Regions from separate parts of the Lachnoclostridium phytofermentans ISDg genome, predicted to be linked through region 2. Evidence: predicted binding sites of a transcription regulator. Region 2 holds the regulator's gene; the other holds the start of a gene.
The links. Region 2 encodes Rex, which represses fermentation and respiration genes when NADH is low (regulators of the CRP and FNR family bind a similar motif). Its sites were predicted from a motif close to ATTGTTAANTANTTAACAAT; they were not measured.
Positions count from the first base shown of each region.

Region 1: CPHY_RS00555 ((2Fe-2S) ferredoxin domain-containing protein) is a predicted target of Rex. The motif match lies at 1,403-1,422, and genes of this name have one in related genera.

Region 1 is NC_010001.1:122,600-126,171, reverse strand. It holds gene CPHY_RS00560 (DegV family protein) at 469-1,335, shown strand; gene CPHY_RS00555 ((2Fe-2S) ferredoxin domain-containing protein) at 1,442-1,684, shown strand; gene CPHY_RS00550 ([Fe-Fe] hydrogenase large subunit C-terminal domain-containing protein) at 1,684-3,417, shown strand; gene CPHY_RS00545 (SpoIIE family protein phosphatase) at 3,466-3,572, shown strand, end outside.
Region 2 is NC_010001.1:1,151,735-1,155,306, reverse strand. It holds gene CPHY_RS04820 (bifunctional ADP-dependent NAD(P)H-hydrate dehydratase/NAD(P)H-hydrate epimerase) at 1-218, opposite strand, end outside; gene acpS (holo-ACP synthase) at 232-600, opposite strand; gene CPHY_RS04810 (hypothetical protein) at 625-1,392, opposite strand; gene CPHY_RS04805 (redox-sensing transcriptional repressor Rex) at 1,389-2,036, opposite strand; gene abc-f (ribosomal protection-like ABC-F family protein) at 2,598-3,572, shown strand, end outside.

The sequences.
Region 1 (3,572 bases), 1.0 Mb from region 2:
AACCTCTCTTGTTTTAATTTTTTTCAATAATCAATTTCTTGATTTTTAAGAAAGCGTGTCTTACTTGCCTGTATGACTTAAGCTTAAGACTTTCCCATTGATTCAGTGGTTGAAATGTTCTTTATCAAAGATAGCTCTATTATAGTATGAGAACCCTCACAATTTCAATAGTTGGGTAACAAAATACTTCTTTATTTTGTATATTTTTCAATGGATTTAAACAATTTTTCTTCAAAACAGGTAAAACAGGATGATTTCTCCACCCATTTATAAGGAAAATATACTGGTTTCCATCCCTATATATTCTTTTATAAAATTACTAATCTCGCACCGATATTAAATCTTTATAAATATTAAAATTATCTTCTTTCATATTTCGACACTTTCCGCTATAATGAGCAAGACTTATAAAATAAAAAGTATATTTCGCGAACTTTTCCTTGTCATGAAAAAATGAATGAGGTATGGATGAATCCAACGCATAGAAAGGAACTCATGATTAGAATAATTTCAGACACATCTACTCTATACTCCGTAAGTGAGGCAGAAGAAAAAGGAATCTATGTTTCTCCTTTAGCAGTAACTATTAATGATACTACCTACGAAGAGTTTAATGACATACAAACGGAGGAATTTGTTGACTTAATACATCAAGGCCATATCCCTCTATCCTCACAGCCTGCAATAGGCAGAGTCGTAGACCTATATAATCGATTTCCAGAAGATGAGATTCTAAACATCACAATGGCAGATGGATTATCAGGTACTTATCAATCCGCTATACTAGCGAAAGACATGGCCAAGGACAGCGAACGAATCACTGTTCTAAATTCAAAGACACTGTGTGGCCCACACAGAACGCTTGTTGAGCATGCAAAACATCTAGCTGATCAAAATCACACGATATCAGAAATCGTATCTAAATTAGAAAAGATGATAGCAAGTTCCCGTTCTTTCCTAATACCACAAGACTTCGATTATCTACGGAGAGGTGGTAGATTAAGTCACCTTGCAGCTTTCGTTGGCAAAACAATTCATCTTGTCCCTGTTATGACTTTAACAAAGGATTGCAAGCAACTTTGTAATTTTTCAATAAAGCGTAATTTTAAAAAAGCTATTCATGAAATTATTCGAAGTCTAGAAGACGATAACATAGGAGAACATCATAAGCTTTATGTTTCTCACTCTCTTGCGGAGTCGCTTGCTATAACAGCGAGTGAATTATTAAAGGAAGCTTTCCCTCATTCTGACGTAATAATATATAAATTAAGCCCAGCTTTTACTACGCAGGGTGGACCTGGATGCATTGCAATTCAATCACTTAGCATGGAATAAAAATCCATGCTAAGCTTCTTTAAGAAATCTTGTATCCCTTAATAAGAAGTGCTATAATAACCTTATCTTTGTTAAATTTTTAGCACACGCTATAAGGAGGTACGGTATGGTAGTTACAATATGTGTAGGGAGCTCCTGTCATCTAAAAGGCTCCAGAGAAATAATAACGAGACTGGAAACCTTAATTACGGAGAACAAACTTAAAAGTAAAGTCGAACTAAATGGTGCTTTTTGTATGGGGCAATGTGTAAAAGGTGTTTGCATAAAACTAGACGGTGAACCATTTTCCCTGACTCCAAAGGATACGGATAGTTTCTTTCACGGAGAGATTTTAAGGAGACTTACATAATGAATGTGATTGGATTTAAAGAAGCAAAGTGCAAAAACTGTTATAAGTGTGTGCGTAACTGCGATGTGAAAGCGATCACTGTTAAGGATGCACAAGCTTATATTATGAATGATAAATGCATATTATGTGGACACTGTCTTGAAGTTTGTCCACAGAATGCAAAAACCCTAATCAGTGATCTAGAACGCGTAAAAGGATATCTAAGAGAGGGGTACCAAACTGTAGTTTCTCTTGCACCTGCCTATCTGGGTGTGCTACATTATAACACTCCCGGACAGGTAATTAGTGCTTTATTAAAGTTAGGTTTCACAGCAGTCAGAGAAACTGCAGAAGGTGCGGCTTATGTTACGAGGGAATATGATAATTTAATTGCAGCAGGAGAGATGGAAAATATCATCACTACCTGCTGCCCTAGTCTGAATGATCTCGTAGAAATTTACTACCCCTCCCTAACGAAATATTTAGCACCGGTTGTATCTCCTATGATAGCTCACGGTAAAATTATACGAGAACAATATGGTCCTAATGTAAAAGTTGTTTTCCTTGGTCCTTGTATCTCAAAAAAAAGAGAAGCAGAAAGTGACCCAAGAACAGTTGGTATTATTGATGCCGTTATTAACTTTAAAGAATTGGAAGAATGGTTACTAGAGGAAGGTATTGATATCTTTAAACAGCCAGATACCCCTCCAGATAATCCAAATCCACTTGTAAATCGCCTCTATCCAATCAGTAGCGGTGTTCTCTCCTCTGTCGTAGCATCCAAAAATACGTCCGATCATTATCGAAAATTTTACGTGCATGGTATAAATAACTGCATCGACTTACTAGAAAGCATGAACCGTGGTGAAATAACTGGTTGTTTCATCGAAGCAAATATCTGCAATGGTGGTTGTATCAAAGGCCCTGCAATAGATCGAACCCGAATCTCACGGTTTAAAGTGAAACTTGACATGGAAGAATCCATTCCTAAGGCGCCAATTACCGAGGAAGATTTTTTTACGAAATCTCCAATTCATTTTGATAAGTTCTTTCTTGGCCGATCCCCAAAGGACCCGGTCCCAACGGAAAAAGAGGTGATGCAGATACTAGCGAAAATCGGTAAAACAAAACCTGAGGATATGTTAAACTGCGGTGCTTGTGGTTATGCTACCTGCCGTGATAAAGCAAATGCTGTTTACCAAGGGAAAGCAGAGCTTAATATGTGCATCCCCTATATGCACGAACGTGCACAATCCATGGCCAACTTCGTTCTTGATACGACTCCAAATATTATTATTATCGTAGATGCAGAGATGAAAATTATGGAGTTTTCTGCGGCGGCTGAAAAATATTTTAGAACTCCCCGCTCTGTAGCTAAGGAAATGTATCTCTATGAATTTATTGACCATAGTAATTTTCAGGCAGTACTAGAGACACAAAAAGACATCATCGGAAAGAGAGTCATCTACGAAGACCGAAATCTTGCAACTTTGCAGACCATTGTATATTCTAAAGAACAAAACTGTGTACTGGGTATCTTTCAGGATATCTCACACCAAGAAGAACTCGACCGTAAGGCTTACAAAGTGAAGGTGGAAACCATTGAGATGGCACAACGTGTTATTGATAAACAGATGAAGGTTGCACAGGAAATTGCAGGTTTACTTGGTGAAACCACAGCAGAAACAAAAGTTACCCTAACCAAACTACGGGATACGATACTAAACGATGGGAAACCTTATGATATTTTTTAGAATATAATACAATCGAAAATGCGCCAAGTCGCAGGAATTGGAGTTAAGATGAGCGTAACAATCGATGTCTCTTATAAGAGTCTTAATAAGAACAATGAAGAACTCTGTGGTGACAAAGTTGAGATTTTAAAAACAAAAGATTCTAATATCATCAT
Region 2 (3,572 bases):
CATAAATGCAAAATGCGAGCAGCTGCAATCCCATCACCGCCATTGTTGCCGGTTCCGCAAACCGCGATGATCTTATCGGTCGGTTTTGCATGTTCTCTGACTTGTTCCGCCACATAAAGTGCTGCACGCTCCATGAGAACCATTGCTGGAATTCCAATCTGCTCGATTGTTTTCTTATCTAAGTTTTTCATTTGCACCGCATCTAGTGCATACCGCATAACTAACCGCCTCCTACTCCCGGATAATCTCACCTATTACATAGGCACTAACTAATTCCTTCGTATTTGTTATAGAGACATGAATCCTCTCGACATTATGTTCCTTCGCTAAAATTTCTGCATTTCCATATAAATTTACATAAGGTTTCCCAAGATTATCGCGTAGTACTTCAATCTCATTTGGTGCAATCGCACGAAAACCTGTTCCAAACATTTTTACAACTGCTTCTTTTACAGCAAAATTCGAAGCTGCCTTTCGTATATCCGAAAGAAGCAGCTTCTGTTCCTGCTCCGTATAAATCTTCGTAAGAAATGTTTTCCGTTCGCAAGCTTTCACTACACGGTTAATTTCTATCATATCCGTGCCAATTCCAAAAATCATGGTAAGAAACTCCACTCTAATTCATTATAGTAAATCTTGTTCTTCGTCAATCTTACGCATCATCTCAGTCCCTAGCATGTCATAGAGATATGTATAAGTTCCACGATAATCTTTCTCGATTTCAAGTTTTTGCTTTTTTAAATTTCGCAGCTTTACCTCAGTTTCCCTGATTTCATCTTCTAAGGATTTTTTTCTTAAATTCTTTTCAAATATGTTACCATAGCAACTCTGTAAACTCTCAACCATCAATTCTTCATTTTTTGCAGCTATTTCACCTGGTAGTTTTTCGAGACTGTCCTCTGCAATCAATAACTTTTGATTGATATCTTCAATAAGTTTTTGATTTTTAGCTAATTTTCTTTCTTTTAGCCTACCAATCGGTGTATGATCAACTTCCATGTTATCCATTATTTCCTGCATCAGTTGAGACTTATATCGTTTCAATCCTTTGATGTCATCTAAGACTCTGCTCTGATCCTTCATCAATTCGACAAGTTCATCCCTTAACCTTCGTTGTACTCCAGACATCTTTTCCTCAGGGAATAAGTTGATAAAGCGTTCATCAAGTGTTACTATTGGAATCTTTCGATTTCGAAAGATTTGACGAAGACTCATTTCAGAGAATACTTTACTCCGATTTATTTTTCTTGGTTCCATCCTTGAAGGTTCCACATAACTTGATACTTTCACATTCTCAAACTCAAGATCGAAGTCTTCATCTAAATCATCCAAATCGCTTAAAGATTTCGTCTTTGGTTCCGACTTGTCGCCAAAACGTTTTCCTAATCTCAAATACTCTCCCCCGATTCTTCTGCCGCTTTTAAATTATACGACAGTCTCATAAGGCTTTCTGCCAAGTGAACATTTTCAACCATAACATCTTTTGGTAAATTTAGATCTGTTGGTGCAAAATTCCATATTGCATGAATACCAAGGCTAACTAAATCTGCCGCCACCTGCGGTGCTTTTGCTTTTGGTATCGTTAGTGCTGCTATATTCACAGTATTTGTTTTCATAAATTCTTCTAGTTCATCAATTAAACGGATTTCAATTCCACGGATGGATATTCCTATCAATCTAGGATTAACATCAAATATCCCACAGATATAAAATCCTCTTCTCTCAAAATCTGTATAATTTGCAAGCGCTTGTCCTAAATTACCTGCTCCAATAATAATAACATTATATTTCTTATCCAGACCAAGTATTTTACCAATCTCGGTATAAAGATATTCTACATTATAACCATATCCTTGTTGACCAAAACCGCCAAAGTTATTTAGATCCTGACGAATCTGTGATGCTGTAACATTCATCTTTTCGCTTAACTCTTTCGAAGAGATACGCACAACATCATTCTCTAATAATTCTCCAAGATAACGATAGTATCTTGGAAGACGCTTGATAACTGCTGATGAAATTGTTTTATCGTACATGCTAACCCTCCATCTTTCCTTCCAGGTTGTCCTATTCTTATACCCCAAATCTATAAGATTGTAACCCTGGTATTACAACAGACTATACACAGATAGGATGTGTTCTTATTATAAATATTATAGTAAATTGTGAATAACCTGTCAATGATTTGACGTAGGATACTACGTATGTTAGAATATTCTACAGTTAATATGCACCTGCGATACACTTCTATTCATAGAATTTGCAGGTGTTAAGAAAGTGTGAAGAAATATTGTCTTCTTATCATGCAAAATGAAATACTTATAAACTTCATTTTGCTTTTTTATTCACAAGGAAAAGTTCGGAAATCGTACTTTTTCATTAATCGGATTGGCGGTGCAAAGTGCGCACCTTTTATCAGAAGTTTAAAAAGCAAACTTCTGATAAGTTATATTATCGGAACAAAAACATGTTCCAATAATCGGATTGACGGTGCAAAGTGCGCACCTTTTATCAGAAGTTTATAAAGCAAACTTCTGATAAGTTATATTATTGTGAAGCTCTTATACAGCTTCCTTTCAGAAGTGTGAGGAAACATCATGATACTAGCATGTAAGAATATTAGTAAAAGCTTTGGAACGACTCCAATACTCGATAAAGTCGCTTTCCATGTAAATGAGCGTGAGAAAGTAGCTATCGTAGGAATTAATGGTGCAGGAAAGTCTACCTTAATAAAAATCATCATGGGTGAATTAACTGCCGATGAAGGAGAGATTATCTTTGCTAAAGGTGCAACTGTAGGATATCTTGCTCAACATCAGGACTTATCCACAGATAGTACCATTTATGAAGAAGTTTTAGCAATAAAATCAGATATAATTAAAATGGAAGAAACAATTCGCCGTCTTGAAATAGATATGAAATCAGCTACTGGCGCAGAATTAGAACGAATGCTTTCTTCCTACTCAAGACTAACACATGATTTTGAGTTAAAGAATGGATATGCCTACCAAAGTGAAGTAATTGGTGTACTAAAAGGTCTTGGCTTTACGGAGGAAGATTTTAACAAAAAAGTATCAACCCTTTCTGGTGGACAAAAAACACGTGTAGCTCTTGGTAAGCTTCTCTTAAGTACACCAGATATCATCTTCTTAGATGAGCCTACCAACCACCTTGATATGGAATCTATCGCTTGGTTAGAAACTTTCTTAGTGAATTATTCTGGAGCTGTTGTTGTAATCGCCCATGACCGTTACTTCCTTAATAAAGTAGTTTCCAAGGTTGTGGAATTAGATAACACAAAGGCGACAATGTTCGAAGGAAATTATTCTGACTATGCAATGAAAAAAGAACAACTTCGTGAAACCATGATTCGTCATTACTTAAATCAGCAGCGTGAAATTAAACATCAAGAAGAGGTCATAGCAAAACTTCGTTCCTTCAACCGCGAAAAATCCATAAAACGTGCGGAAAGTCGTGAGAAGATGTTGGATAAAATAGATCGCCTTGATAAACCAGTTACTGTAAATGATAAGATGCATATAGCCCTTGAACCAAATATCATAAGTGGTAAT